3 regions of the Dermacoccus sp. PE3 genome follow, and region 2 is predicted to be linked to each of the others. Evidence: riboswitches for the same ligand, from Rfam matches in the RefSeq annotation. Region 2 holds a riboswitch; each other region holds the start of a gene.
The links. A riboswitch is a leader RNA that binds a small molecule or an ion and turns the genes downstream of it on or off. The one in region 2 is predicted to bind S-adenosylmethionine.

Region 1: another riboswitch for S-adenosylmethionine. It lies ahead of AA983_RS06430 (homoserine O-acetyltransferase); the one in region 2 lies ahead of AA983_RS07920 (MetQ/NlpA family ABC transporter substrate-binding protein).
Region 3: another riboswitch for S-adenosylmethionine. It lies ahead of AA983_RS03225 (TauD/TfdA family dioxygenase); the one in region 2 lies ahead of AA983_RS07920 (MetQ/NlpA family ABC transporter substrate-binding protein).

What each region holds. Positions count from the first base shown of each region.
Region 1 is NZ_LDCM01000002.1:206,795-216,795, forward strand. Features, by position in the region: gene hrpA (ATP-dependent RNA helicase HrpA) at 1-937, shown strand, start outside; gene AA983_RS06405 (HIT family protein) at 957-1,394, shown strand; gene AA983_RS06410 (PAC2 family protein) at 1,489-2,490, shown strand; gene AA983_RS06415 (EcsC family protein) at 2,550-3,242, shown strand; gene AA983_RS06420 (YkvA family protein) at 3,345-3,728, shown strand; gene AA983_RS06425 (DUF4192 family protein) at 3,800-4,786, shown strand; SAM riboswitch class IV at 4,900-5,009, shown strand; gene AA983_RS06430 (homoserine O-acetyltransferase) at 5,046-6,224, shown strand; gene AA983_RS06435 (universal stress protein) at 6,290-6,646, shown strand; gene AA983_RS06440 (RNA polymerase sigma factor) at 6,905-8,557, shown strand; gene AA983_RS06445 (DUF3488 and transglutaminase-like domain-containing protein) at 8,757-10,001, opposite strand, start outside.
Region 2 is NZ_LDCM01000003.1:1,780-11,780, forward strand. Features, by position in the region: gene lysX (bifunctional lysylphosphatidylglycerol synthetase/lysine--tRNA ligase LysX) at 1-1,684, shown strand, start outside; gene AA983_RS07905 (alpha/beta fold hydrolase) at 1,850-3,541, shown strand; gene AA983_RS07910 (methionine ABC transporter permease) at 3,620-4,297, opposite strand; gene AA983_RS07915 (methionine ABC transporter ATP-binding protein) at 4,294-5,307, opposite strand; gene AA983_RS07920 (MetQ/NlpA family ABC transporter substrate-binding protein) at 5,352-6,317, opposite strand; SAM riboswitch class IV at 6,538-6,649, opposite strand; gene msrA (peptide-methionine (S)-S-oxide reductase MsrA) at 6,879-7,532, opposite strand; gene AA983_RS15995 (hypothetical protein) at 7,624-7,791, opposite strand; gene AA983_RS16000 (hotdog domain-containing protein) at 7,772-7,999, opposite strand; partial or broken gene AA983_RS16005 (acyl-CoA thioesterase) at 8,253-8,657, opposite strand; gene AA983_RS14815 (GNAT family N-acetyltransferase) at 8,641-9,672, shown strand; gene AA983_RS07945 (glycine--tRNA ligase) at 9,744-10,001, shown strand, end outside.
Region 3 is NZ_LDCM01000001.1:678,424-688,424, reverse strand. Features, by position in the region: gene AA983_RS03230 (type ISP restriction/modification enzyme) at 1-2,259, shown strand, start outside; SAM riboswitch class IV at 2,865-2,980, shown strand; gene AA983_RS03225 (TauD/TfdA family dioxygenase) at 2,995-3,879, shown strand; gene AA983_RS03220 (GNAT family N-acetyltransferase) at 3,924-4,511, shown strand; gene AA983_RS03215 (carbon starvation CstA family protein) at 4,629-6,890, shown strand; gene AA983_RS03210 (YbdD/YjiX family protein) at 6,883-7,119, shown strand; gene AA983_RS03200 (pyrimidine dimer DNA glycosylase/endonuclease V) at 7,859-8,290, shown strand; gene AA983_RS15605 (hypothetical protein) at 8,313-8,648, opposite strand; gene AA983_RS03185 (pyridoxamine 5'-phosphate oxidase family protein) at 8,919-9,395, opposite strand; gene AA983_RS03180 (SDR family oxidoreductase) at 9,513-10,001, opposite strand, start outside.

The sequences.
Region 1 (10,001 bases), on a different contig from region 2:
CGAGCTTCAGGACGCGCTCGCGGGGCGTCTGCGTCAGTCGATGTCCAAGGCCGCCGGCGACCTCGAGAAAAAAGGCCTCACCGCCTGGACCCTCGACGACCTGCCGTCCACCTTCACGAAGACCACGGGGCGCCAGCGCATCACCGGCTACCCGGCCCTCGTCGATCACGGCGAGAGCGTGGCCGTCGAGGTGCTCGGAACGCGCTCCGAAGCGACGCAGGCGAGCCGCCTCGGCACGCGTCGACTTCTGCTGCTCAACACCCAGGTGCCGTGGAAACGGATCCTCGGTCTGATGTCGAACCGCCAGAAGCTGGCCCTGGGCAACAACCCGCACGGTTCGATGACGGCCCTCATGGACGACGTGCTCGCCGCGGCGGTCGACTCCGTCGTCGCGGGGATGCCGAACCACGAGGTGCGCACGCCCGAACAATTCGAGGAGGCGCTGCGCACGGTCCGTCAGCAGGTGGCACCGCTCGTTCTCGAGGCGTCGGAGAGGCTCGCCCCGGTGCTCGAGCACGCGCACGAGGTGGAGCTCGCGCTGGGCAAACTCACGTCGCCGACTGCCAAGGCGTTGCACGACGACGTCGCAGCCCACCTCGTCGCGCTCATCCATCCGGGTTTCGTCGCGCAGACCGGCATGGCTCGCTTGCCGCGCCTCGACGTCTACGTCCGCGCGCTGCTCGAGCGTGTGACGAAGGGCGTCACCGACACCGCGCGGGACGCCGACCGAGCCGATCAGCTCGCCACCGTGCGCGCCGAGTACGAGGACATGCTCGCGGCGCTGCGCCCCGAACGCCGCACCGACGCCGACGTCGTCGACATCCGCTGGATGATCGAGGAACTCGCCGTGAGCCTGTTCGCGCAGCGTCTCGGCACGGCTCATCCTGTCTCGCCCCAGCGCATCTACAAGGCGATGGACGCTGCCGAAGCGCTCTGATCTCCTCTAGGTTGGAGATATGGCGAGCATCTTCACGCAGATCATCGACGGCAACATCCCCGGTCACTTCGTCTGGCAGGACGAGACGTGCGTGGCCTTTCTCGTGATCGACCCGATCACCGACGGGCATACCGTCGTCGTGCCCCGCGAGGAGATCGAGGAGTGGACGGCCGCGGACCCGCAGGTGCTCTCGCACCTGATGGACGTGGCGCAGAAGATCGGGCAGGCACAGCAGGAGGCCTGGTCGGCCAAGCGCATCGGCCTGCTCGCGGAGGGCTACGAGGTGGCCCACCTGCACCTGCATGTGTGGCCGACGCAGTCGCCTGCGGACTTCGACCCGCACGACGTCGTTCACGGCCAGGACCAGCAGATCCTCGCAGCCAACGCGCAGAAGCTGCGCGAGAGCCTGCGCAGCGCCGGTCACGGCGAGCACGTCGTGGACGCGGCCGCGAACTGAGCGTCCCGCGAGTCGGTTGTTCGCCCGCACGCTGCGGGAATCTTCCGTGTGACGGGGACGTTGCACCAGGCACATCGAATCGAAGGAGAGGCCAGTGCTCGACCCGGCTCAGCTGTTTCGTCTGGAGACGGACACGACCTCGCACGACCTGCGTGCGAGCACGATGGTCGTCGCCCTCGGCGGCTTCATCGATGCGGGCTTCGCTCAGAAGCTCATGTCCCAGCACATCCTCGGCACCCTCGAGCACACGGTCGTCGCGTCGTTCGACCTCGACCAGCTGCTCGACTACCGCGGCCGTCGTCCGGTCATGACGTTCGACCGCGACCGCTTCAGCGAGTACGACGACCCGTCGCTCGTGCTCTACCGCGTCATCGACGCCGAGGGCACGCCGTTCCTCCTGCTCACCGGCCCTGAGCCCGACTACCAGTGGGAGCGCGTCGCCGAGGCCACGCGCATGCTCGCCTCGATGTTCGGCGTCAGTCTCATGGTGAGCGCGCACGGCATCCCGATGGCGGTGCCGCACACGCGTCCCATCGGCTTCACGCGCTACGCCTCGAACCAGCGCTACCTCACCGAGAACGAGCCGCTGTTCGGCAACGTCCAGATCCCGGCCAGCGCCGAGGGGCTGCTCCACATTCGTCTCGCCGAGGCCGGCATCGACACGGCCGGATTCGCCGTCCACGTGCCGCACTACCTCGTGCAGGTCGAGTACGGCGACGCCGCCATCGCGGCTCTCGAGTGCGTCACCGGGCTCACCGGTCTCGCGATTCCGGCGCAGGAGCTGGCCGCCATCGCTGGGTTGCACCGGGCCGACATCGCCAAGCAGGTCGGGGAGAACGACGAGGTCACCGAGGTGGTCTCCGGCCTCGAGCAGCAGTACGACACGTTCACCGAGGGCCGCCGGCGCCGGTCGTTGCTCGCGGCCGAGATGAACGAACTGCCCAGCGCCGACGAGATCGGCGAGGAACTCGAGCAGTTCCTGCGTTCGGGCAGCGACGAGAACGAGGACACGCCCGGCGGCGAGCGTGGCGCCGCCCACCACGCCGACGACTCGGACGACTCCGACGGTTCGCCGAATCGCCCCCAGGCCGACTGACGAGGCCCGCGTTCGCGGTACCGGTTGCCCAGTCATCGGTGCGCTGCAAGGATCAGCCCATGTTCGGATTCGGTAAAGACAAAGACGACAAGCAAATTGAGCCGGCTCAGGGCTCGAACGGCACCTTCGATCGCGCCGCCAACTCCCTGGCCCAGCACCTCATCTCCACCGGCATCGACGGCGTCGCCACCTTCGACTCCGCGGCGAAGGTGGCCGACGAGGCGTTGAAGAAGAACGGTTCACGCGAAGCCGCGGTCGACGCCATCGTGCGTTCACACACGAAGCTCGCGGGTGCGAACGGGTTCGTCACCAACCTCGGTGGCTTCATCACGATGCCCGTGGCCCTGCCCGCCAACATCGTCGGCTTCTACACCGTTGCCACGCGCATGATGGCCTCCATCGCGCACCTGTACGGCCACAACCTGCGCGACGAGTCGGTCCGTTCGGCCATCCTGCTCGACCTCATTGGCGCCGATGCCACGCAGGTTCTCAAGGGCATGGGTGCGTTCAGCGGCGGTGTCGCGACGAATGTTGCGACCCGTCGTCTGCCCCCGGCGGCGCTCGCGGTCGTCAACAAGTCCGTCGCGTTCCGCCTGGGCACGCAGGTCGGGCGCAAGTTCCTCTCGCGCATCCCGCGCGTCATCCCGGTTGCGGGTGGCTTCATCGGTGCGGGGCTCGACGTCATGCTCCTGCGCAAGATCGCCGACGCGGCGCGCAAGGACTTCATCGCGGCCGTGCCGCCCACGGCCTGACGCTCCGCCGATCGTGACGACGCCCGCGCTCGCGGAATGCACCGCGTGGCGTCGGCGTTGTCGCTTTGTTCACCTGAACGCTCGTCAACCGGAGGCACTTCGATGGCACGTCCCACCTCGCTCGGTCGCCGCGTCACCCGACTCGCCGGCCTGAAATCCCTCGCTGCCGCAGTGACGGCGGCGTCCGCCGCCGGAGGTCCCTCGCTCACGACCCGCCTCAGCGCACTTCCGCGCCTGGCTCGCGCTGTGCGCTCCGGTTCGTACCGGGGCGTGAGCACCGCGCAGCTCGCGCTGCTCACGGCTGCTGCGGCCTACGTCGCCTCGCCGGTCGATCTGCTGCCCGAGGCGCTCCTGGGAGTCGTGGGTCTTGCGGACGACGCCGCCGTCCTCACGTGGCTGGCGAGCTCGCTCGTGCACGTCACCGACGACTTCCTCGACTGGGAGAAGCGCACAGGTGTGACGCTGGCGGGGGAGCGCGTGCGCTGAGGACGCCCTTGTCCACAGGCGCCAGCGCCTCGCACTGGTCGTGAGAAGTGTGGTCATGGCTTCGTGAAGCCATGACCACACTTCATCTCTCGGGCATGGGCCCGCTGCTCGCCCTCATGCCGTACGAGTTCGGCTTCGCTCCGACGGCGTCCCTCGTCGTCACGTTCATGGACGGCGGGCGAGTTTCGGGGGCTGCCCGCTTCGACGAGGCCGTCGTCACCCCGGAGCACGTTCACCACGTGCGCGATCGCGTCGTCGAGGCGTCGAATCGTCTCGGCACGAGTGGCGTCGCCGTCACGGCCTACCAGTGCAGTCCCGGCGTCGATCTCGACCTGGTCACGCGGGCTCTCGCACCGGCCGTCGAGGTGGAGCACGCCCTCGTCGTGGCCCCTGACGTCTGGTGGGCAACGACGTGCACCAAAGGCTGTTGTGACGGTGCACTGGCCCCAGTGCCGACTGCCGCCGATGTGCCCTCCCTCGCATCGGCCCTCGAGGGACGCCTCGAACCGGCGTCATCGCGTGACGAAGCCGTGGCCTCCCTCCACGCGGTTTCGCCACTGGCCCAACGGGCCGTCGCCGACCTGCTCGTCGGGCTACCGGGCGAGACCGGCCGGGTGCGCGCGGCCTGGCGTGAGGTGGCCTCAGGCTCCGGGCACCCCCACAGCACTCGCGAGCGTGAGGCTCTGGCGCTCGTCGTCGACGCCATGCCCGATCCACTCCTGCGCGACGAGATGGTGTGGAGCGTCGTGCCCGAACTGGCCGCGGGAGCCCGTACCACGCGGCAGTGCTGGTCCGAGCCGGTGAGTTCGCAGCGCCTGTTGGAGATCCTCGTCGCCGTGCCCGAGCCGGCGCGAGCCCATTGGCTGTGTCTCGTGGCGCTCGCGCGCTGGCGGGAAGGGGAGCGGCCCAGCGCTGTGCTCGCCGCCGCCGAGGCCCAGGAACGGGGCGCGCGCCTACCTCTCGTCGACCTCGTCGTGAGGATGACCTCCTCCGGCATGGCGTACGAGGACTTCCTGCGGCCGGCGAGGCCGAATCGTGCGGCGCGGCGCCGTCGCTGACGTCGTGGCGACGAGGCGAGAGAGTGCGGGCAGCCACCGGGCCGGCGCTTCACATCGTGGACATCAGCAGGGGCCTTCCTGGCGCCTTCGCTGCACTCGCCCTAGTGTCAAAGCGTCAAGAGTCTCAGTCACACAAGCCCCGGCTGACTGAGCGGCAACCCTCCACCGCGGTGGGGTGCCCCGGGTGACGACAGGGCCGTGAACGCTGCGGCAAGCGCGGACTCGCCAGTCGCTTCGGCGAGTCCTTCGAGGAGGACATATGGCGAGCTCTCATTCAGCGCACGTCGCACCGGCCGCTACGCGTCCTGTGCAGGCGCCGAGTGGGTTCAACGCGCAGGCACGAGCCGTCGCTCTGGGAGACGTCGTTCTCGAAAGTGGCCGCACGCTGCCGGACGTCGTCATGACCTACGAGTGCTGGGGCGAGTTGAACGACGACGCGTCGAACGTCGTCCTCGTCGAGCACGCGCTCACGGGTGATTCGCACGTCGTCGGCGATACTGGCGACGGGCAGCCCACCCCGGGTTGGTGGCCAGGAATCATCGGCCCCGGCGCAGCACTCGACACCGACGAGTACTTCGTCGTCGCCATCAACGTTCTCGGTGGATGCCGTGGCAGTACCGGCCCCATCTCGCTCGCTCCGGACGGCGAGCCCTGGGGCGGACGTTTCCCGCAGGTGACCGTCCGAGACCAGGTCCGCGCCGAGGCGGCGTGCCTCGAAGCGCTCGGTGTGCGACGTCTGCACGCCGTCATCGGAGGCTCCTTCGGGGGGATGCGCACGGCCGAGTGGGTCGCGGGGTTCCCGGACCGCGTCGAGCGGGCATTGGTCGTGGCGAGCAGTGGCTGCGCGACCGCGGACCAGATTGCCTGGGGTCACACCCAGGTCGTCGCCATCACGTCCGACCCGGAATTCCGCGACGGCGACTACCTGCGTCACGGCACGTTTCCCACGAACGGCCTCGCCTTGGCCCGCCAGATCGCTCACGCCTCGTATCGCAGCGCAAGCGAGTTCGAGGCACGGTTCGGCGCCGAGCCCCAGCCAGGTGAGGACCCGCTCGAGGGCGGTCGCTTCAGCGTCGAGGGCTACCTCGACCACCACGGGGCCAAACTCGCGCGACGCTTCGACCCGCTGGCCTACGTGCGCCTGACGCAGGCCATGGCGACCCACGACATCGGGCGAGGACGCGGCGGGCTCGACGCGGTGCTGGAGGCGTACGAAGGAGAACTCCTCGTGGCCGCAGTCGACTCCGATCGACTCTTTCCCGTGAGCGCATCGACGCGGATGGTGCGCGCCTACGGTCGCGGACGACTGCGCATGATCCACTCGCCCTACGGCCACGACGGATTCCTCATCGAGGCCGACCAGATCGCGTCGCTCGTGCATGAACTCGTCCAGCGACCGTTGCGCGGAACACCGCGGCTCGTGCGCGGCGTCGCATGAGTGGCCCACCGCAGGGGCCTCGGGTAGCGTGACGGCAGATTCCGAATTTCGCGAGTGAGGTCGCCATGTCCGTCATCGTCAGTTTCGCGCCCGGCCCCGAGGGCGAAGCCGCCCTCGCCGAGGCAGCTCGCCAGTCGAAGGATCTGGGTCGCCCGCTCATCGTGGTGTGCACGGTGCCCTCGGACGAGGCTCGCACCGCGGCCCGCAAGGCGGCCGAGGAGTACACCGGCGCACAGGTCGTCGATGTGCAGGACGGCGCCGACGCCGTGGAATCCATCCTCGAGGAGATTTCCCGAGTGCAGCCCGCCCTGCTCGTCATCGGGCTGCGCAGGCGCACCCCTGTCGGCAAGTTGATCCTGGGCACGAGTGCTCAGCGCTTGTTGCTCGACGCCCCGTGCCCCGTGCTCGCCGTCAAGCCCTGAGGCTCCCGAACGGCCTTCAGTTGCTGAGATGGCGGCCGATCCGGGGCAGGGAATGAACGTCAATCGAAGCTCGTTGAACCCCGTGATTCTGCGGTTTCGTCCGTCGAGTTTTATAATGGGTGAAGAAGCGGTCACCACCCGGAGCGCCAAGCGCGGGGTTTCGTGATCGCACTCCTCGTTCCGGTGTCGCTTCGATCGTCGCTGCCCTGCGGCCGACGACGGCGACGCATTACTTTCGGAAGGTAGTTGGTGACGACAGTGTCGAAGACCACGCAGCCCCCCGCACTTCCCGCGGATGTCGACCACCCGGCTCTGGCAGCTCTGTTCGAATCGGGTCGTGAGACGGGCTCGGTGGACAGCGTCGCATTGAAGGACGCGATCGAAGAGGCACAGGTGTCGTCCGCCAAGCAGAAGTCCGTGTTGAAGGCGCTGGCCGCCGAGAACATCGAGGTCGTCCTCGACCAGGCCCACGCCGAGCAGGCCGTGGCCACCACAGCCGGACGTCGTAAGGCGGCCGCGAAGAAGACGACGGCCAAGAAGGCCACCGCGAAGTCCGCTGCGGCCAAGACCACTGCGGCCAAGAAGACCACCGCCAAGAAGGCGACGGCGAAGACCGCGACCGCGAAGGTTGCGGCTGTCGAGGAGTCGAGCGAGGCGGACGAGACCGCCAACGAGGCTCCCGCCAAGAAGACGACGGCCAAGAAGGCTGCCGCCAAGACGGCCACGGCCAAGACCGCGACGGCGAAGACCGCGACGGCGAAGAAGGCTGCTGCGAAGAAGGCTGCTGCGAAGAAGGCAGGTAAGGCCGCCGACGAGCCCGAGGTCGACGAGGTCGAGCCGGTCGACATCGCGGCCGAAACCGGTGACGATGTCGAGACGCCCGAGCAGGCCTCCGACAGCAAGGCCGGCGACACCTCCGAGCCGGAGGACGAGAAGGGCGGCTTCGTCCTGCGTCAGGGCGACGAGGACGACGCTCCTGCTCAGCAGGTCGTCACGGCAGGCGCCACGGCAGACCCGGTCAAGGACTACCTCAAGCAGATCGGTAAGGTCGCGCTGCTCAACGCCGAGCAGGAGGTCGAGCTCGCCAAGCGCATCGAGGCCGGCCTGTTCGCGGAGCAGAAGCTCGACTCCGGCGACAAGATCGACATGAAGCTCAAGCGTGAGCTGTGGTGGATCGCCTCGGACGGCAAGAACGCCAAGAACCACCTCCTCGAGGCCAACCTGCGTCTCGTCGTGTCGCTCGCCAAGCGCTACACCGGTCGCGGAATGCTCTTCCTCGACCTCATCCAGGAAGGCAACCTGGGCCTCATCCGTGCGGTCGAGAAGTTCGACTACACCAAGGGCTACAAGTTCTCGACCTACGCGACGTGGTGGATTCGTCAGGCCATCACCCGCGCCATGGCCGACCAGGCGCGCACCATCCGCATCCCGGTGCACATGGTCGAGGTCATCAACAAGCTGGCCCGCGTCCAGCGCCAGATGCTCCAGGACCTGGGCCGCGAGCCCACCCCGGACGAGCTGGCCAAGGAACTCGACATGACCCCCGAGAAGGTCGTGGAGGTCCAGAAGTACGGTCGCGAGCCGATCTCCCTGCACACCCCGCTCGGCGAGGACGGCGACAGCGAGTTCGGTGACCTCATCGAGGACTCCGAGGCCGTCGTCCCGGCCGACGCCGTGAGCTTCACGCTGCTGCAGGAGCAGCTGCACTCGGTGCTCGACACGCTGAGCGAGCGCGAAGCGGGCGTCGTCTCGATGCGCTTCGGTCTCACCGACGGTCAGCCGAAAACGCTCGACGAGATCGGCAAGGTCTACGGCGTGACGCGCGAGCGTATCCGTCAGATCGAGAGCAAGACGATGAGCAAGCTGCGTCACCCGTCGCGCTCGCAGGTTCTGCGCGACTACCTCGACTGAGTAGCGGCGTGTGCACGTCGTCGGAACCCTTCACGCCGAAGGATGGTGGGTTTGGCTGAAGGTGGCAGGGATATCGGTCGCATCTTCGGCCAAACCCAGCACCAGCGTTCGCCCGCGCGGCGTCGGACGGAGGATCGGCGCGAAAACGGACGAACCCGGCTCCACCCGTCAGGGAGAGCCGGGGTCATCTCGTGTGGCGTCAGGTGCGGTTCCGGCGGCCGAGTGCCGTGAGGTAGGCGCGACCCGAGGCAGGGACGAGGAGGGCCTTCACCCGCGCACCCCACGATGCTTCGTCCCGTGCAGCCCGGACCACCCGGTCACACGCTGACGCCTGGGACCGGCCCGTCGTCGGCGCGTAGCGCGAGGCTTCCATACCTGAACACGCTCGCTCGAGCGCCTCACGCACCGTGGTGCCCGACTCCGGGTTGTCCCGGGCGAACGCCTCTGCGGTGGCTCGTGGCGACAAGCCCTCCGGCGTCGTGTAACCGAGATCGCGCAGCGACCAGAGCATGGCGTGCCACGCTCCCTCGTCACGTTCGCGATCCGTCGATGCCGTACGGGTGACCTCCTGCCGCTTACGTCGACCCGCCAGGGGCAGGACCGACGCGAGCAGCGCGACCAGGGCAAGACCCCCCAGCACCGCGAGCAGGCGGGCCCAAGGGAAGGAGTCCGAGTCGGGCTCGGCCGGCTGGGTCGTGCTCGACGAGGTGCTCGTCTCGCTCGACGGGCGCACGCTCGAGGTGGACGAGGACGTGCTCGTCGAGCTCGTGGGCGCACTCGAGGACGAGGACGCCGACGAGTCGCCGGTGGGGGTGTCCGGCGCGTAGGGCGGCGGCGCACCCGAACGCAGGCCGGGCGTCGGGTCGAAGCGCGTCCACCCCATACCGGGGAAGTAGACCTCCGCCCAGGCGTGGGCGTCCGCAGCTCGCACCTCGTACGTGCCGCTGCGCTCCGTGCCGGGCAGGAAGCCGATGGCCACACGCGCGGGCAGCCCCATCTGCCGCGCTCCCATGACCATGGCCGTCGCGAACTGAGTGCAGTAGCCCCGTCGCGTCTCCAGGAAGTTCGACAGCGGATCGAGCTCGCGACCGTTCTCCGAACGGGTCGGGGCCAACCTGAGCGAGTACGTGAACGACGGGTCGGTACGCAGATAGCGCTGCAGCGCGACGGCCTGCTCGAACGGTGTTCCCGCGTCGGCGGCCCCGGAGGCCTGATTGAGCCGAGTGATGCGCTGCTTCGCCGCCTCCGGGAGCGTTGCGGTGTCGAGATCCTTCGCCGTGACACTGCCACCGACTCCCGCGCGCTCGTTGCTCGTGGGTCGTGCGGCCGCCGTGTACTCGCGGTAGAGCACCGAGTAGGCCGGCGCGGGCTGCGACAGGAACGGCACACCGTTGTTCGTGCCGACACGGAAGGTCGGGTTCGCGGAACCGAAGTTGGCCGCACG
Region 2 (10,001 bases):
CTGTTACGACCCCGAGCTGACGGTGCCGCGCGCCGCCCTGGCCATGGGCGTGGCGGAGGGCTTCGTGCCCCTTCTCGGTCCGCGCCTGCTCGTGGGGCCGAAGCCGGCCGACCACCAGCCGCCGCGCCCGGAGGTCGACTTCGTCGAGCGGGTTCAGGCGCTCGAGGCCGAGAGCCTCACCCCGCGCGTTCCCGAGCCGCGGCGCAGTGAGCAGCAGCGCGTCCGGCGCGCGAAGCTGACGCAGATGGCCGAAGCAGGCGTGGAGGCCTACCCGCCCCGCGTTCCGCGGACGACGACCGTTGCCGACGTCGTGGCGCGCCACCCCGATCTGGCGCCCGACGCCGCAACGGGGGAGCGAGTCTCAGTCACGGGCCGAGTGCGCGCTCTGCGCGACCTCGGTGGGGTGAGCTTCGTCGTGCTCGAGGAGAACGGCGTTCGCCTTCAGGCGATGGCCACACGGGACGGCACCCCGGAGCCTGCCTTCGGCCGTTGGGGCCACTGGATCGATCTCGGCGACATCATCAGCGTCAGCGGCGAGGTGGTGACCTCGAAGCGCGGCGAGTTGTCGGTTCTCGTGGACTCGTGGCAGATGGCGGCCAAATGCCTCAGCCCGGTACCCGATCTGCACTCCGGCTTCCGCGACCCTGACGCTCGCGTGCGTCAGCGCTCGCTCGACCTCATCGTCAACGCCGACTCCATGGAGATGCTGCAAGCACGCTCACGTGGGGTGCGCGCGTTCCGTGACGCGTTCGACGACCTGGGCTACACCGAGGTGGAGACCCCGATGCTCCAAGCCGTGCACGGCGGAGCGTCCGCGCGGCCGTTCAAGACACACATCAACGCCTACGGCATGGATCTGTTCCTGCGCATCGCGCCGGAGCTCTATCTCAAGCGCCTCGCGGTCGGTGGCATGCAGAAGGTCTTCGAACTGAACCGAAACTTCCGCAACGAGGGCGCCGACGCGACGCACAACCCCGAGTTCACCTCGCTCGAGGCCTACGACGCGTACGGCGATTACACAACAATGCGTCACCTGACGCGCGAGGTCCTGCTCGCAGTGGCACGCGCGGTGCACGGTGAGGAGATCGCGCTGCGACCGATGTCGGACGGCAGCGTGGAGCGTGTCGATCTTTCTGGACCGTGGCCCGCCGTGCCCGTCCACGAGGCGGTGTCGAAGGCCTGCGGCGTGACGCTCACGTCCGCGTCGACACGTGAGGACGTCGCTGCGGTGTGCGAAGCCCACGGCATCGATGCTCCGCGGGAGAAGGGCGCCGGCGAACTCGTCGTCGAGCTGTACGACGAACTCGTCGAGGCACGAACGACCTTCCCGACGTTCTACACGGACTTTCCCGTCGAGACGTCGCCGCTCACGCGGGAGCACCGTGACGATCCGCGCCTCTCGGAACGCTGGGACCTCGTGGCCTTCGGCGCCGAGATCGGTACGGCGTACACCGAGCTGGTCGATCCGGTCGAGCAGCGTCGTCGCCTCACCGAGCAGTCGCTCAAGGCGGCGGCCGGTGACGTCGAGGCGATGTCGCTCGACGAGTCGTTCCTCGGCGCGCTCGAGTACGCGATGCCGCCCACGGGTGGCCTCGGCATCGGCGTCGACCGCACGATCATGATGCTGCTCGGGGCTCCGATCCGCGCCACGCTCGCGTTCCCGTTCGTCCGTCCGCAGGGCTGAGTGGACCCTCCTCCTCGGCGAAGGGAACCTTCTCTCCTCTCGACTGAGCTATGAGGTGGATGACAATTCCTTGAGTTCTTTTCACCCATTGATGACCTATGAGCGGCAAGATCAGTGGGTGAGTGCGCGAACGAACGCGTCGCGCAAAGGGATTCAAGGGGAACCATGAAGAAGTCGCTCAGCGCAGCAGCCGCAGCCTTCGGTCTCGTCAGCATCGGCCTTGCACCTGCAGGTGCGAGCGCCCGGCAGGCCTCGTCCAAGGCGCCGACGTCCGGCGCGTCGTCGAGCTACACGCCACCGCCGGTGTCATGGGGAGCATGCAAGGCGCCGAGTCTCGTCAAGGCGGGTGCCCAGTGCGGCTACGTCACGGTTCCCCTCGACTACGCGAAGCCGAAGGGCGCGAAGATCAAACTCGCCGTGTCCCGTATCAAGCACAAGACGCCCGACGCGAAGAAGCAGGGCATCATGCTCGTCAACCCGGGTGGCCCCGGCGGTTCCGGCCTGACGTTGGCACGCCTGGGTCAGTGGGTGCCGAACGGAGGCGGCGACCCGTACGACTGGATCGGATTCGACCCGCGAGGCGTCGGCGACAGCCTCCCGAGCCTCGCGTGCGACGGTAACTACTTCGGCTACAACCGCCCCGACTACCGCGTGACGAAGGCCGGCACGGAACGTCAGTGGCTTCGCAAGACCGCGGGCTACTCGAAGGCCTGTTCGAAGGCGGACGGCGCACGTCTGTTGCCGCACATGAAGACCGTCGACAACGTGCGTGACATGGACTCGATCCGCAAGGCCCTCGGTGAGAAGCAGATCAACTTCTACGGTTTCAGCTACGGCTCCTACCTCGGCCAGGTCTACGCGACGATGTATCCCAAGCAAACACGCCGCATGGTGCTCGACGGCGTCGTCAACCCCAAGGACGTCTGGTACGGCGCGAACCTCAACCAGGACGTCGCGTTCGACGCGAACATGGACACCTTCTTCGACTGGGTCGCCAAGAACGACGCCACCTACCACCTGGGTAAGAGCGGCAAGGCGATCAAGAAGCGCTGGTACGCGATGCTCGACAAGCTCGCGAAAACGCCGGCGGACGGCAAGATCGGACCGAACGAGTGGACGGATGCCTTCCTCAACGCCGGTTACTACGTGTTCGGCTGGGAAGGTGACGCCGAGGCACTCGTCGCGGCGTTCAAGGGTGACTTCGGCCCGGTCACCGACCTCTACGACGAGGCGAACGGCTCCGGCCCGGGTTCGGACAACGGGTATGCGGTCTACCTCGGCACGCAGTGCTCGGATGTTGCCTGGCCCACGTCGTGGAACAAGTGGAAGGCCGACAACACGCGCGTCGCCAAGAAGGCGCCGTTCGAGACGTGGGCCAATGCGATGTTCAACCTTCCGTGCACGAGCTGGCCGGTGAAGGCGAGCAACCGCCAGGCGCCCCGCGTCGACGGCTCGAAGGTCGGGCCCATCCTGCTCATCTCGGAGACGAAGGACGGCGCGACGCCGTACGGCGGTGCGCTCGAGGTGCGTAAGCGCTTCCCGAAGAGCTCGCTCATCGAGGGCGTCGGCGGCACGACGCACTCGGGTTCGCTGAGCGGTATCGCGTGCACGGACGACAAGATTGCCACCTACCTGCTGTCCGGCAAGACGCCGCAGCGCACTCGCGGGCAGGGGCACTCGGACGTGAAGTGCGAGCCGGTGCCGCAGCCGGCGCCGGGCCCGGCGAACGCGCTGACGGAGTCGGCGTCCGACTCGGGGCGCCGCCACGGTCACGGCAAGGGCCACGGCAAGAAGCGTCACGGCATGCCGCAGGATCTGCGCGCCCAGTTGCAGCAGGCCGCTTCGTCGACCCGCTGACGGACTGACCCTTGAACGCCCGAGCGGCCGGCACCCCCAAGGTTGCCGGCCGCTCGGGCGTTTCGCCGTGCGCGTCGATCAGTGACGCAGAGCCTTGCGGGCCAGTGCGTTACCGATGAACTGCGCGATCTGCACGAACACGATGATGATGACGACGGCTGCCCACGTCACGGCCCACTGGTAGCGCTGGTAGCCGTACGCCAGCGCGAAGTTGCCGAGACCGCCGCCGCCCATCGCGCCGACGACCGCGGTCATGTCGATGACGGCGACGAGCGCGAAGGTGTACCCGAGGATGAGCGGCGCGAGCGCCTCGGGGATGAGAACGGTGCGGATGATCCGCCACGGGCTCGCGCCCATCGCCTGAGCCGCCTCGATGACGCCCGGGTCGACACTCACGAGGTTCTGTTCGACGATGCGACTGATGCCGAACGTTGCGGCGAGCGTCAGCGGGAAGATCATCGACGCGGTACCGATCGTCGAGCCGGTGACCTTCAGCGTCAGCGGACCGAGCGCGGCCGCGAAGATGATGAACGGGATCGGGCGGATGATATTGACGAGCACGTTGAGGATCGTGTGAACCGTCGGGTTGGCCATGATGCCGCCGCGGCGCGTCGTGTTGAGCAGCACGCCGAGCACGAGCCCGAACAGACCGCCGAGGACGATGGTGGCGCTGACCATGAGGAGGGTCTGCCCGACCGACTCCCACAGCACGGGGCGCAGTGCGCTCCAGTCCGTGTCCGCAGTGATGACCTTCATGCCGTGGCCTCCTCGAGTTCGTGGACGGTGGCGACCTGGGCGAGGTCGGTCAGCACCTGCGTGACGGTGACGTCGTCACCGCGCAGGGCCAGGGTCAACGTCGTGAGGTTCGCTTCCTTGAGGGGCGTGAGGCCACCGTGGACGATCTCCGGTTCGACACCGCGGGCGCCGGTGGAGGCGAGAACCCTTCCGAATCCAGCGGAGTCGTGGACGGTTGCCGTGACGAGGCGTCCGCTCACCCTCTCGCGCAGCCGCGCGATCTCGCGGGCGTCGGGCACGTTGCGCAGCGTCGCGTCGACGAGCCGCCGCGTGGCTGACGATGTCGGTGCGCCGAGCACCTGCTCGGTCGGCCCGGACTCGACGAGGCGGCCGTGTTCGAGGACCACGACGTCGTCGGCCAGTTCACGCACGACGTCCATCTCGTGCGTGATGACGACGATCGTCACGCCGAGCTCATCGTTGACGCGGCGCAGGAGGGCCAGGACGTCCTTCGTCGTGTCGGGGTCGAGGGCGGAGGTCGACTCGTCGGCGAGCAGGATCTCCGGGTTCGTGGCCAGGGCGCGGGCGATGCCGACGCGCTGCTTCTGGCCGCCGGACAGCTCGTCAGGATAGGCCCAGGCCTTCTCCGTCAGACCGACGAAGTGGAGCAGTTCGGTGACTCGCGCCTCCTGCTTGTCCTTGTCCCAACCGGCGACCTCAAGCGGATAGGCGACGTTGGCGTACACCGTGCGCGAGCGGATGAGATTGAACTGCTGGAACACCATGCCGATGCGGGCCCGCAGAGCTCGGATCTGCTTTGCTCCCAGACCCGCCAGATCGACGCCGTCGACCTCGACGGAGCCGGTCGTCGGGGTCTCGAGCGCGTTGATGAGCCGCACGAGGGTGCTCTTGCCTGCACCGGAGAACCCGATGACGGCGAGGACGCGGCCGGTAGCGACGTCGAGGTCGATCTCCTGCAGCGCGGTGACGTTCTTCTTGCCGCGCACGAAGGTCTTGCTCACGCCGCGCAGCCGGACCGCCGGCGCGTTCTCGGGTCGGGCCGGGGGAGTGGGGGTCACTTCTTGGCCTTGATCTGCGACTCGATGCGGGTGAGGATGCCGCGCACGTCCGCGACGGAACGCTTCACCTCGTACTGGGTTCCCTTGGTGCGCTTGGAGATGAGGTCCTGCACCGACTTCTCGTGGTACGCCTGGACGAACTTCGCGTACGTCGGGTTGTCGGCGTCCTTCTTGCGGGCCACGATGACGTTGATGTACGGCTCCGAGGACTTCGCCTTGGGGTCGTCCTTGAACAGCGCCTTGCTCGGGTCGAGGTTCGCGTCGGCGGCGAAGTTGTTGTTGACCACGGCGCCCTCGACGGAGGGCAGGGCGGCTGCGGTCTGGGCAGCGTCGACGGGCGTGACGCCGACCTTCGACTTCGCGGCGTCGATCTCGGCGGGCGTCGACAGGGAGTTGCCCCCGCCCTTGAGCGTGAGCAGACCGGCGCTCTGCAGGAGCAGGAGGGCGCGTGCCTGGTTCGTCGCGTCGTTCGGGATGGCGACCTTGCCGCCGTCGGCGAACTCGTTCACCGTGGTGTGCTTCTTCGAGTACAGCGACAGCGGCACGATGTAGGTGGAGCCGACCGGCGTCAGGGTGTCGTTCTTCGCGGCGTTGTAGTCGGCGAGGAACTGCAGGTGCTGGAACTGGTTGACGTCGACCTGGCCCTGGGAGAGCGCCGGGTTGGCCTGCGTGTAGTCGGTGAAGTTGACCGGCTGGATGTCGAGGCCGTACTTCTCCTTGCCGACCTTGACCAGTTCGGTCCAGTACGGGTCGGACGCTTCGGTGGTACCGACGGTGATCTTCGTCAGCTTCTCGTCGTCGCTACCCGTGAAGGCCTTGATGCCGAAGCCTGCGGCGAGCGCGACGACGAGGACGCCTGCGCCGATGGCCGCGTACTTGGGGCCGTTGCTCTTCGGCTTCTCGGGCAGGGCCTGGACGGCGGGGCTGGCTCCGGGGGTGGTGGAGTTGGTGTTCTCGGACATGGTGATGCCTTCCTCGAAGGGGCGTGCGAGGCGCCGGTGGGGTGGGCGGCGACGACCGCCCGACGATGGGTGCGGTCAGTGCTTGGGGCGCGCGAACGCGGCGTCGTGCGTGTGCGGTCGCGCGGTGGGGGCCTGGGTGGGGCGATGCGTGTGCTGCATGTGATCTCCCGGGATCGGGCGCACCGGTACGAAGCCCTCGAAAGGGATGTGTTCCGGGTGCGGAACGTGCTTGCCGCGCGGTTGACGCGGCCGTGTCATCACCTGGAGCACCCCGCCACGTTCGTGAGGGTTGCCGTCCGACCAGCCAGGGCTTTGCATCGGATCTCTTGACCGGCATTACATTAGAGGCGCCGCGAGAAGCCCGTCAAATCAAGTGATCTGGGCCACTCTGCGTCACCGCTGGGCCGAGTTTCCTGCGGTTGGGTAGTCGCCGCCTCGACCCAACGGCAGGAAAGTCTGCCCAGTGGAGAGATGCGCTGATGCCGTGCTCTCCCCGTGGGCTGGAGTCACTAGGGGCGGAGCGTGGACTCCACGGGGTCGAGGTACCCCCCGAGCTCGCGCTTATTTGCTCGGCGGAAGCACGTCGGTCTGCGCGGGGAGGTCGGCCACGCCGACCGGGCACGTCACGCCCTTGTAGCCGTGATTGCAGTACCCGCCTGGATTTTTCGCGAGGTACTGCTGGTGGTAGCCCTCGGCCGGCCAGAACTTTCCGGCTTCGTCGGCGGGCTTCATCTCCGTCGTGATGGCGCCGCGGCCCGCGTCGGTCAGCGCACCCTGGAACGCTTCTGCGGTGCGACGCGTAGCGGTCTCCTGCTCGGGCGTCGTCCAGTAAACCGCAGAGCGGTACTGCGTGCCGATGTCATTGCCCTGACGGTTGGCCGTCGTCGGGTCATGGTTCTCCCAGAACGCCTTGAGCAGCTGGGCCGGGGAGACCTTCTCCGGGTCGTACGCGATCTGGACGGCCTCGGTGTGGCCCGTCGTGCCCGTGCAGACGTCCTCGTACGAGGGGTTCTCACGGTCGCCACCCATGTAGCCGACGGCCGTCGAGACGACCCCCGGGATCTGCCAGAAGATGCGCTCCGCACCCCAGAAACATCCCATCGCGACGTACAGCGTCTCGGTCTTGTCCGGCCACCCGCCGAGCAGTGGCGTGCCAAGAACGTCGTGCACGGCAGCGACGTCGACCGGGGCGGAATCCTGACGGGTGAACCACATGGGGCGTTCCTTTCACTGGGGTCGCTGTGTTCAACGCAGGCGTGTCCGAGAGGATTCCGAACTCGCGGAGCAACCGCGTGAACGGCGCGCGTCAGTCGACGAGCGGCGGCACTTCGAGTGGGATGGGGCGCAGCAGCCTCGCGCGGATCTCGACCATCGTCTGCGCGTGCGTGTCGAGCGCGACGTCCTCGGAAAGCGTTGGCACCCAAGGCGGCACGGCCCGCTTGTGGCCGTTGTTATCAAGGCCGACAAGCACCATCGTGCACTCGGTTGTGAGGTTCAGTTCGCCCGTGGGCGGGTTGCCCGAGCGCACTCGCGCCGGTGTGGATGAGCCACGCCTGCACCTCGACGAGGTCGCGGACGTGCAACGGCTGGTGGAAGCGCACACCGCCCGCGTACACGGCCACCGCCGAACCCTGGTTCCAGCGCTCCGCGACGAGGGTTGCCGCCTCGTCGATCCACTCCATGACGACGCCGCCGTGCACGTTGCCGCCCCAGTTGACGGTGGTCGGTGCCGCGAGGAAGCGCAGCGTCTCGCGACACGACTCCGTCGCGTCCCGTGTAACTCTGCTTCACCATGTCGGCTTCGATGCGGGTGCGCACGTCGGTGAGGGTGACGGCGCGCTCCTGCTGGTCGCGTTCCCACTCGTCCTGCGGCGTGAACGTCGGGACAGGTGTGGGCTTCCGGTCGTCGTCGACCGCGACGAAGATGAGCAGGCACTGTGTGTTGACGCGCAGCTCGCCCTGACGCGGGTCGCCGGACGAAACGGTCGCGACGATGTGCATCGACGTGCGTCCGGTGTGGACGACACGCGACTGCACCTCGACGATGTGGCCCACCTCGACGGGGCGGGTGAAGCGCACATTGCCGACGTAGGCCGTCACGCAGTAGTGCCCGCTCCACGCCGCGGCACAGGCGTACGCGGACTTGTCGATCCACTCGAGCATCCGGCCGGCACCGACGCGCCCGCGCACGTCGGCATCCATCGGTGCGGCCATGAAACGCAGGGTGATGTGGCGTCGGTTCCGGGCATGCCGTCGATCGTAGGGCCGGTACCGCCGGAAATTCACTTGTCGGGCGCGCGGTTGCTGGCGTTCCATGACTGGCATGAACACGGTGCGCATCGAACGGATCACCCCTGAACACCCGCAGTTCGAGGAGTGGGCGACCGTCTTCGTCACGGCCGGGCGCCGCCAGTGGGGGCGCGACACGACTGCCTACCCGCCGAACGAACTCGCACAGATGTGGGAGTCCCTGGCCCACGCGAAGGTCTGGCTCGCCGCGATCGACGACGACGGCGACGTCGTCGGGTCCGCAGCCATCGGGATGCCGACGCAGGACAACCCACATCTCGCCGGGTTCGACGTCGCCTGCCTCGACGAGCGGGCTAAGGCGCTCAAGCACCGTCTCGTCGACGAGGTCGAACGTGTCTGCCGAGAGGCCGGGCGCACCACGCTCATGATCGAAACGCAGACGCCGGTCGGTGCCGCCAACGACGAGGCCGCCTTCTTCGAAGCAGCGGGCTATGCGGAAGCGCAGACGTGCGTGCGTAACGGGCAGCGGCTCCCCGTGAGCGCCGACATCGGGGCCGAGATGCGCCGCGTCATCGAGATGAACGACGGCTACCGCATCGAGACCGTCGTCGGTCGGCTTCCCGAAGACTGGCTGCCGGAACGGGCGCGCCTCGCCGGAATGATGTCGACCGACACACCTCTCGGCGACCTCGCCATCGAGCCGGAGAACTGGACCCCCGAGCGCGTCACCGCGATGTTCGACGAGGACGAACGTCGCGGGCGCGTCGTCGTCGAGGCCGTGGCCTGGCACGAGGAAACCGGTGAGATAGCCGCGTTCACGCACGTTTCGGTGCCCGCGGAAACACCGTGGATCGCCTACCAGGACGACACCCTCGTCGCGAAAGCCCACCGGGGCCATCGGCTCGGCTACCGCGTGAAGGCTGCCGTGTCCTTGGCTCTGCCCCAGGCCGCGCCCGGCGTCACCGTGCAACGCACCTGGAACGACGAGACCAACGAGCACATGCTGCGCATCAACCGTGAACTCGGCTACGAGCGAGAGGGGACGTTGGTCGAGTGGCAGAAGGTGCTCGATTCGGCTCCGGGTGACGCTGCACACGACGCCTGAGCGACAAGGCACCGGCTCCCGTGGACGAACGGTGGCGCGGGTGACACGCGGCACTCGGTAACCTTGGGCGTGTGACCGATGTACTGACGATGCAAGATGCCCTGTTGACGTTGCAGAAGTACTGGACCGACCGCGGTTGCATGGTGGTCCAGCCCTACAACACCGAGGTCGGGGCGGGAACGATGAACCCCGCCACGGTCATGCGCGTCCTCGGGCCCGAGCCGTGGCACGTCGCGTACGTCGAACCCTCCGTGCGCCCCGACGACAGCCGCTACGGCGAGAACCCCAACCGTCTGCAGACGCACACGCAGTTCCAGGTCATCCTCAAG
Region 3 (10,001 bases), on a different contig from region 2:
GTCGACAAGCTTGGCATCGTCTACACGCCCGTCGAGGTCGTCGACTTCATCCTGCGCTCTGCGGACGCTGTGCTGCGCGAGCACTTCGGGCAGACGCTCTCGGATGAGGGAGTGCACATCCTCGACGGGTTCGTCGGCACGGGCACGTTCATCGTGCGCCTGCTGCAGCTCGGGCTCATCGAACCGCACGACCTGGCGCGCAAGTACGCCAGCGAGTTGCACGCCAACGAGATCCTGCTGCTCGCGTACTACATCGCCGCCGTCAACATCGAGACGACGTATCAGGACTTGCGCGGGTCGCTGGAGCAGCCGACGGACTACGAGCCGTTCGAGGGGCTGATCCTTACCGACACGTTCCAGTCGTGGGAGAACGACGACCGTCTCGACACCGAAGTGTTCGTGCAGAACAACGAGCGCCTGGAGAAGCTCAAGAAGCTCGATATCCAGGTGATTGTGGGCAACCCGCCGTACTCGTCGGGGCAGGACTCGGCGAACGACAACAACGCGAACGAGAAGTACCCCGACCTCGACGCCGCGATCCGTGATACCTACGCCGCAAAGTCGAGTGCGACGAACAAGAACTCGCTGTACGACTCCTACATCCGCGCCATCAAGTGGGCGAGCCTGCGGATCAAGGACCGCGGCGTCATCGCGTACGTGACGAATGGTGGCTGGCTGGATTCGAACACCGCCGACGGGATGCGCAAGAGCCTCGCCGAGGAGTTCAGCGACATCTACGTCTACAACCTGCGCGGCAACGCACGCACTGCAGGCGAACAGCGCAAGAAGGAGGCAGGCAACGTATTTGCCGCCGGTGGTAGAACGACTGCGGCCGTACTGGTGGTGGTAAAGGACCCTGCCAAGTCGGGCTCCGCGACGATCCACTACACCGACATCGGCGACTACCTCACCCGCGAGCAGAAGCTTGCCAGAGTCGCCAAAGCAGTCGATGTCAAGGGACTCGGAGCCGTGACCATCGCCCCGAACGCGCATGGCGACTGGCTCAACCAGCGCCGCGACGACTTTGAGGCGTTCCTGCCCCTTGCGGCGGACCAGGGTCCGCGAGGAATCTTTCAGGTCGGAAGGCCAGGTGTTCAGAGCAACCGGGACGCTTGGGTCTATAACGCGGGCAGAAAGCGCATTGCGCTTGCCATGCGCCGTGCCGTCCAGACGTATGAAGAAGCCCTCGCTGGCGAGCGGTCCTACGACCCGGCCAGAATCAAGTGGTCCTCTTCTCTTGAATCGCGTTTGGCCCGCGGACAACGCATCGGATTCGACCCCGGCCGCCTAGGGCACGCGATGTACCGCCCCTTCGAAAAGGCCAATCTGGTGATCGACCCCGACTGGTTACACCGTCCAGGAATCCTCCCAGTTTCCTTCCCAGTTCCCAATGTTGACAATTTGGGAATCGTGACGATGGGCCCGCGGGACGTTGCTCTTCCCGCAGTCCAGATGCTCGATTGCGTCCCCGACACAGCGTTGTTCGGTTATGCGACCCAGTTCGTGCCCCGGTACCGCTACGAGAAGGTCGATGCTGACGAAGGCATGCTGTCGCTCGGCACCTCAGCCGCACACGACGTCGTCGACGGATACCGCCGCATCGACAACATCACCGATGAGGCGCTGACGAGGTTCCAGGCGGCGTACGGAACCTCGATCACGAAGGACGACATCTTCTTCTACGTCTACGGGCTACTGCACTCGCCCGACTACCGCGAGACGTACGCGGCGGACTTGAAGAAGATGCTGCCGCGCATCCCGCTCGTCGAAGACGCACAGCCGTTCATCGACGCAGGGCGCAAGCTTTCCGAGTTGCACCTTGGGTACGAGACCGTCGAGCCGTACCCGCTCGAGGGGCTTGATGCGCAGCCAGTCGATGGTCAGGATCCGTATGCGTTCTACGCGGTGGGCGACAAGAAGATGCGCTTTGGCAAGCCGTCGGTCGAGCAGAAGGCCGCGGGTGAGCGTCACGATCGCTCGACGATCCACTACAACGGCCATATCACCCTCTCGGGGATCCCGCAGGAGGCGTACCGCTACATCCTGGGCTCGCGCTCGGCGATCGAGTGGATCATCGACCGCTACTACGTCAAGACGGACAAGGCCTCGGGCATCGTCAACGACCCGAACGACTGGTCGAAGGAGGTCGGCGACCCGCGGTACATCATCGACCTCCTAGCCCGCATCGTCACAGTGAGCCTCGGAACGATGAAAATTGTCGACTCCCTCCCTTTCTTGAAGGCTAAGTCGCAGCCATGAAAGTGACCGGCAAGATCCAGGATGAGAGTGTCAGTTGCGCTCTGGCAGGTGAAAAGTTTGACGGGCACTCCTGCACTCGAACAGCTTGGGGCTTTAGGGGTGTCATTGCGGATGGAACCGTGTGATGGGCCAGGCCTGGAAGGTCTCCGGCCCTCGCCTTTGGCTAGAGATGCCGGGCGAGAAGGAGGCACACCTCGCGGATAGGGGCTGTGAGCCAGGCAAGGTTCGTTGCGGTGTGGCCATTGTGAGCGCGGTTGCCGCGCTTTCACGGATGTCGCGGTGCAGGGAGTGCTTGCGCTTGGCTGGCCATGGAAGGCCATCGAAAGCGAAGCGAGCGGTTCTGCCCGGCCGCGGGTACGGAGTGCCAAAGGCGGCCGTTCGGATCGTTGGCGGGGGTGCGCCAGGATCGAAGCGTTGAAGTGGGAGTCGTCGCCGGTAGGGGCCCCTCGTCGGAGCTCCCTAGTGAGCGACGATCGGAAGGCGATCGACTGCGGGTGTCCAGGTTGCCCGCGACAACAGCACGACCTTCCGTTAGATCCCGCGATGCGGACACTCACCAACCAATAACTGTTCGTTCTGCGAAACCTGCGCTTACGTTATGAGTGGGTCACGAGTTCCGGCGACAAGTCTCGGCTGGCCGGACGGCAACCCTCCGCTGCGGTGGGGTGCCCCGAGTAACGACCTGGCGCGTCGCCGCCCGGCGTCTGCGCAAGCGCAACGAACGAAGAGGTTGTCATGACACTTCTCGCCACCCACGCTCCCGCCACGACGCCCGGCCTGCGCATCGAGCGCCTCGGCCCGGCCCTGGGCGCCGTCATCCACGGCATCGACTTGGCGTCCATCGACGAGGTCGCGGCCTTCGACATCCGCCGCGCCCTGCTCGCCCACAAGGTGCTCTTCTTCCGCGACCAGCACGCCTTCGACGACGATGCCCAGGTGCGCCTCGGCAACCTGCTCGGCGAGCTGACGCCCGGCCACCCTGTCGCTGGCAATCACGAGCGCAGCGAGATCTACAACATCGACTCGAGCGACCCCGAGTTCTCCTTCTCCGACGTCTGGCACACCGACGTCACGTTCATGAAGCGGCCGCCGGCCATCAGCATCCTCCGCGCCGTGACGCTCCCGCCCTACGGCGGCGACACGTCCTGGGCCGACAGCCAGGCCGCCTACGACTCCCTCTCCGCACCCTTCAAGGCGCTCGCCGACCAGCTGCTCGCCGTCCACGACGGCAACCGCGAGTGGGGCGCCTTCCTCAAGAAGAACGGCGGCCACGAGTGGGAGGGCGAGATCGTCACCGAACTGCCCGCCGTCGAACACCCCGTCGTCCGCGTCCACCCCGAGACCGGCCGCCGCGGCCTCTTCGTCAACCCCGGCTTCACGTCCCACGTCAGCGACGTCTCCGAAGCCGAATCGCGTGCCATCCTCGACGCCCTCTACGCCCACCTCACGCAGCCCGAGCACACGATCCGTCACCGCTGGGCGCCCGGCGACGTCGGCATCTGGGACAACCGCGCCACCTCCCACTACGCCAACCGCGACTACACGAACACCCGCGTCATGCACCGCGTCACCGTGCGCGGCGACGAGCCCCGCGGCGTCGACGGCCTGCGCGCTCAGTAAGCGCACCGAAAACTGATCGACGCTCCACCGTCGGGGGTGATGAGATGACCGACATGATCGAACTCATCGCCCCCGACGCCGCGCGCTACGACGACTGGTCGGCCATGCTGCGCGAGTTCCGCGACGCCACCACCGACTCGCGCGACGACCGCTGGGTGTGCGCGGGCGGCATGGACGGATCGGGCTTCTTCGCGGGCACCGACGTCGACATCACCCCCGACGGCTTCGCCGCCTACGTCGAAGACTGCGCCCGCCAGGGCAACACGATGTGGCCGCCGCACACCGGCCTCGTCCACTGCTCCTACTTCTGGATCGTCGACGACGGCGCCCTCGTCGGTCACCTCGCCCTGCGTCACGCGCTCAACGAGTTCCTCTACGAACTCGGCGGCCACATCGGCTACTCCGTGCGGCCGGCCGCTCGCGGACGCGGCATCGCCAAGGAGGCTCTGAAGCTCGGGCTCGCCGAAGCCGCCGCGCTCGACATCGCCCCCGTGCTCGTCTGCTGCGCGCAGACGAACGGCGCCTCGCGCGCCGTCATCGAGGCCTGCGGCGGGCAGCTCGAGGACGTTCGTGAAGACAGCCGCCGCTACTGGTTCGGCGACGGGCCGCGCCCCACCGGCCCCACTGCGTGACGTTCGCCCAAATTCGTGATGCAGGTGTGACCTGCGCGCGCGGTGTCAAAGCCCTGTGACCTACCCGACACCGCATAACGTGGCCCTGCTCACACTCACACGAAAAGGGAGGTCTCCGTGCCCGCGTCGAGCACCAAAACCCCCGAGCGCGACGGGAACACGCCCCCGGTCGCGGTCGACCTACCCCGGCAGATCACGGGACGTCAGAAGATCGTCATCGCCGTCGCGGCCGTCATCGCCGCCATCGGCTGGACGATGGTCGCGTTCGTCCGCGGCGAGCACGTCAACTCGATCTGGTTCGTCATGGCTGCCGTCGGCAGCTACGTCATCGGCTACATGCTGTACAGCCGCCTCATCCAGTACAAGGTCATCCGCCCGCGCGACGACCTCGCCACCCCGGCCGAGCAGTTCGAGAACGGCCAGGACTTCATGCCGACCGACCGGCGCGTGCTGTTCGGTCACCACTTCGCCGCCATCGCCGGCGCCGGCCCGCTCGTCGGCCCCGTGCTCGCCGCGCAGATGGGTTACCTGCCGGGCACGCTGTGGATCATCTTCGGCGTCATCTTCGCGGGCGCCGTGCAGGACTACATGGTGCTCGCCATCTCCACGCGCCGCGGCGGTCGCAGCCTCGGCCAGATGGCGCGCGACACGCTCGGCCCCGTCGGTGGCTGGGCGGCGATGTTCGCCGTCATGGCGATCATGATCATCCTGATCGCGGTGCTCGGCCTCGTCGTCGTCAACGCCCTTGCCGAGTCACCCTGGGGTGTCTTCTCGCTCGCGATGACGATCCCGATCGCCCTCTTCATGGGGTGCTACCTGCGCTTCGTGCGCCCCGGCGCCGTCTCCGAGGTCTCGGGCATCGGCGTCGTCCTGCTGCTCCTCGCCATCGTCGCCGGTGGCTGGGTTGCCGGCACCGACTGGGGCAAGGACATGTTCACGCTGTCGCCGACGGCGCTGTCGTGGGCCATCATCATCTACGGCTTCGCCGCCGCCGTCCTTCCGGTGTGGCTGCTGCTCGCTCCGCGTGACTACCTGTCGACGTTCATGAAGGTCGGCACGATCGTGCTGCTCGCGCTGGGCATCGTCATCGCGCGCCCGTCCATCGACATCCCGGCCATCACGTCGTTCGGCAAGGAGGGCAACGGCCCCGTCTTCGCCGGTTCGCTGTTCCCGTTCCTGTTCATCACGATCGCCTGTGGTGCGCTCTCCGGCTTCCACGCTCTCATATCCTCGGGCACGACGCCGAAGCTGCTGCAGAAGGAGAGCCAGGCTCGCCTCATCGGCTACGGCTCGATGCTCGTGGAGTCGTTCGTCGCGATCATGGCGCTCATCGCGGCCGCCATCATCGACCACCACCTGTACTTCGTCATGAACTCGCCCGCCGGCGTCACCGGCGGTACGCCCGAGAAGGCTGCCGCGTGGGTGAACTCGCTCGGCCTCGGCGGCGACCCGACGTCGGCCACCGAGATCGCGCAGGCCGCGAAGGACGTCGGCGAGGAGTCGGTCGTCTCCCGCACGGGTGGCGCACCGACGTTCGCCTTCGGTATGTCGAACGTGTTCTCGCAGGTCATCCCCGGCGCTTCGATGAAGCAGTTCTGGTACCACTTCGCGATCATGTTCGAGGCGCTGTTCATCCTGACGACGGTCGACGCCGGTACCCGCGTCGCGCGCTTCATGCTCTCCGACACGCTCAGCAACGTCCCGGGCCTCAAGCGCTTCCGTGAGACGTCCTGGAAGGTCGGCGCCTGGATCACGACGTTCCTCGTCGTCGCCGGCTGGGGCTCCATCCTCCTCATGGGTGTCACCGACCCGCTGGGCGGCATCAACACGCTGTTCCCGCTGTTCGGTATCGCCAACCAGTTGCTCGCCGCGGTAGCGCTGACGGTCGTGGTCGTCGTCGTCGTCAAGAGCGGCCACGTGAAGTGGGCCTGGATCCCGGGCGTTCCCCTCGCGTGGGACGTCATCGTCACGATGACGGCCAGCTACCAGAAGATCTTCTCCTCCGACCCGAAGCTCGGCTACTGGGCGCAGCACAAGGCGTTCGTCGACGCCAAGGAGAAGGGCCTGACGAGCTTCAAGACGGCCAAGACGCCGGAGGCGATCGACGCGGTCATCCGCAACACGTTCATCCAGCAGTCGCTGTCGATCCTGTTCGCGGGTCTCGTTCTCATCGTCGTCATCGCCGGTGTCATCGCCGCCATCAAGGCGGTTCGTGCGGGCGAGGCCGACGACGGCGTCACCGACGAGAAGGTGCCTTCGAAGATCTTCGCCCCGGCCGGTTTCTCGGCCACGGACGACGAGAAGGCCGTGCTCGAGCAGTGGCGCGAGGCCGGTCTCGACCCGGAGGGTGCTCCCGCGGGAGGTCGCGTCCATGCCTGAGCAGACGAACACGCAGTGCCGGCTGGAGCAGGAGCAGCCGGGCGGTCTTCGTCGGGCCTTCGACTCGGTGCGGTGGTACTGGGCGTCCGTCATGGGCGACAACCACTACGAGCGCTACCTCGCGCATCACGAGCGCACTCACCCCGGTGAGGCTCCGATGACGAAGAAGGAGTACTGGCGCGAACGCACCGACGCGCAGGACACCAACCCGCGCAGCCGCTGCTGCTGAACGTCGCACAACGCCGGGCCCCGCAGAACCTCTGAGGTTCTGCGGGGCCGCGGCGTTTCCGCCTCGTTCAGATCACGCGCCAGGCCGGTCAATGAACGAGGTGACACGCGTCAGAGGGAATCTGCGGTGTGGAGCTGAACCCGAACTGCGGGGCCGGGGTCACGGGGGCCAGGACGCCGATCGGCTCTCCTTCCCACGAGCCGCTCAGCGTCGCCACGCGGCGAAGGTCCTCGGCGACGTAATACTCGTGCGCCCCGTGGCCTGCGGACCCGTGCTTCTGAACCCCCTCCACGAGGCGACGAGCCAGCGGGTTCGACAATCGTGCCGTCACAGGGTGGATGAGCGGTCCACGGACCAGGCGCAAGGGGTAGCCCAAGAGCCTGCGACGACCGAACGTAGCGCTAAGCCTCGACCGATCGGTGGCGATGACCCACTTCGAAGAGGTGCGCGCGACGTGAACGTCCGACAACGTGACCTGATCGAACTGGTACGTCTCGCAGACGTACGCTCCGACTTCTTCGTTGGGAGCGATGAGTTCGCGCGCCGTCCGGGTGGGCCACCATGATGTCGGCGAACGCGCCGAACGGGGAGCGCTGCCAGCACCCCACGACGAATCGGCGACTACACGGTGTGCCGACGCCCAGGATGTACCCGTCGAAGCGATGTCGGGCGGTAGAGTTCACGATTTTCCCTTCGGAGCCGAATGTCGACGGCTTAGGAGTGTCGGTAAATTCAGGGTATGCGCATATGGAGCCTTCACCCTGCCCAGCTGGACAGACGCGCTCTCGTGGCGGGATGGCGTGAGGGGCTGCTCGCGCAGAAGGTTCTCGCCGGAGAGACCACGGGGTACAGGAACCACCCGCAGCTGCTGAGGTTTCGTGCCACCGACGACCCGATCCGCGCCATCACGTCGTATCTTTGGCGACTCGCTGAGGAAGCGGATCGACGTGGCTACACGTTTCGTTCGGACAAGCTTTTGAGGCCCCTCGAGCCCTCCGTATCGCTGACGCTCGCGCAAGGGCAACTCGATTACGAGTGGGCCCATCTGTGCCGAAAGGTCGAGCAGCGAGACCCGCCGTGGTTCCGCGCGCACTTGGCCGCGAGCGCGCCGCGGCCGCATCCGATGTTCACGCTGATTCCCGGCCCCGTCGCCGAGTGGGAGATAGTGTGAGCGATGCCGGTAGCGGCCGCGCTCACCCAGCCGGTTCCTGAGATCCGATGATGCGGCTCAGAGTTCTCACGTATCCGGCACGAACGAGAGGCACCGCCAACCACGCGACGATGTCGGGCAGCCCGTGAACGCTGTACGTCTGATGCCAGTCGAGACGGCTCCCGCCATCGACGTCACTCAGGCGCACGGTGATTGTGCCACCGAACACTCGCCCGACCTTCACGATTCGAGCCTCCGCCGGCGGATCCCAGCGGTCGACGCGCATGACGTCGTCGATCGTCAGGGGCCCGAGGTGCGTGCGGGCGTCGAACCGTGACCCTTCTCGCAGGCCGCTCTCGTGTCCGACTTCGGTGGGCACGAGGGTCACGGTGGTGAACGGGATCACGCGTGAGTGAATCTCGAGATCCCACAGTGCGTCCCACACGGCCGACCGAGCCTGGGCCGAACTCCGTGTGATGCGAAAGCTGGGCGGACGTCTCATAGCACCTTTCGCGGTTCGAGGTGTGACGGCAAGTGCCGTCAGCGTCGGAGTGCTCGGTTCGAACGAGCCGTCGGCCGGGGGCCACGCGCACCCGGCCGACACCCGAGCATTCGGCGAGCGATAGCTCTGACGCGTGCTCGTCCGGATCTACATCTCGGTCGTCGCGCTGATGGCGGACGGGCGCTCACCGGTGACGCGGGCCTTCATGATACTCGCGAGCGCTGAGACCTTGCCGCCGGGCTGCCCCCAGAACTGGGCCGAGTCGCTGACGAAACGGATGACGCCCAGGTCCGGGTCCTCCTTGCCGCCGTCGAACCACGCCGCCACGCCGTCGTCCCACAGCTGCTCAACCTTCCGCCTGTCGTCAACGAACTCGATGCGACCAGCGACGGAGAGCCAGGAGCCGGTTTCGGCGAAGGCGAGGTTGACCTCCGGCTGGGTGCGCAGCGCCTGAGCCTGCTCGCCCTGAAGACCGATGAAGAACCAGACGTCGGCGTCTTCGGTGACCTGCTTCGGGGTCATCGGGTGGCTGTGCAGCGTTCCGTCGTCGGCGATCGAGGTCATCATGACGAAGCGCTCACCGCGCATGATCTCGACGACTTGTTCTTGCGTGATCTCGGACATGTCGGACCTTCTATCGCTGTCTCGGCGGGGGCGAACCTCCGTCGGGGCGTTACGTTGCTCTCTTGCAAAGCTAACGAGGCGCCGTCGGGTGTCACTACCTCCGGTGGGGTGGCCGCTTCACGGCTCCAGGTTGCGCCGGCGGGATCGGTCGCCGAGTGAGGTCAGCACCTTGACGAGTTGCCCGGCGGACGGCGCGAGTTCGGCACCCGGTATCGGCTTCGTGGCCCCGTCCACCGGGCCGGGAAGCAACCTGTTGACGACGCCGAGGAGGCGGGTCGTCAGCCCCGGCGCGAGGCCGTGGACGCGCGCGCCCACCTTTGCCGCGGGGGTGAGGATGACGTAGGGCTTGCCGGCGAGGACCCCGCCGACGATGGCGTGCGCGGCGCGTTGGGCATCCATGCTCACGAGGGGCAGCGATGCGGCGGGCGCGAACCAGGCGTACTCGCGCTGACGGTCACCATAGAACTCGGCGGCGGCGTGCGAACCGGTGCGCATCAGACCCGGCGCGACGACGCTGGCCGTGACGCCGCTGCCGGCGAGCGAGGCCGCCAAGCCCTCCGTGAAACCGACCGCGGCGAACTTGGCCGTCGAGTAGGCCAGCAGGTG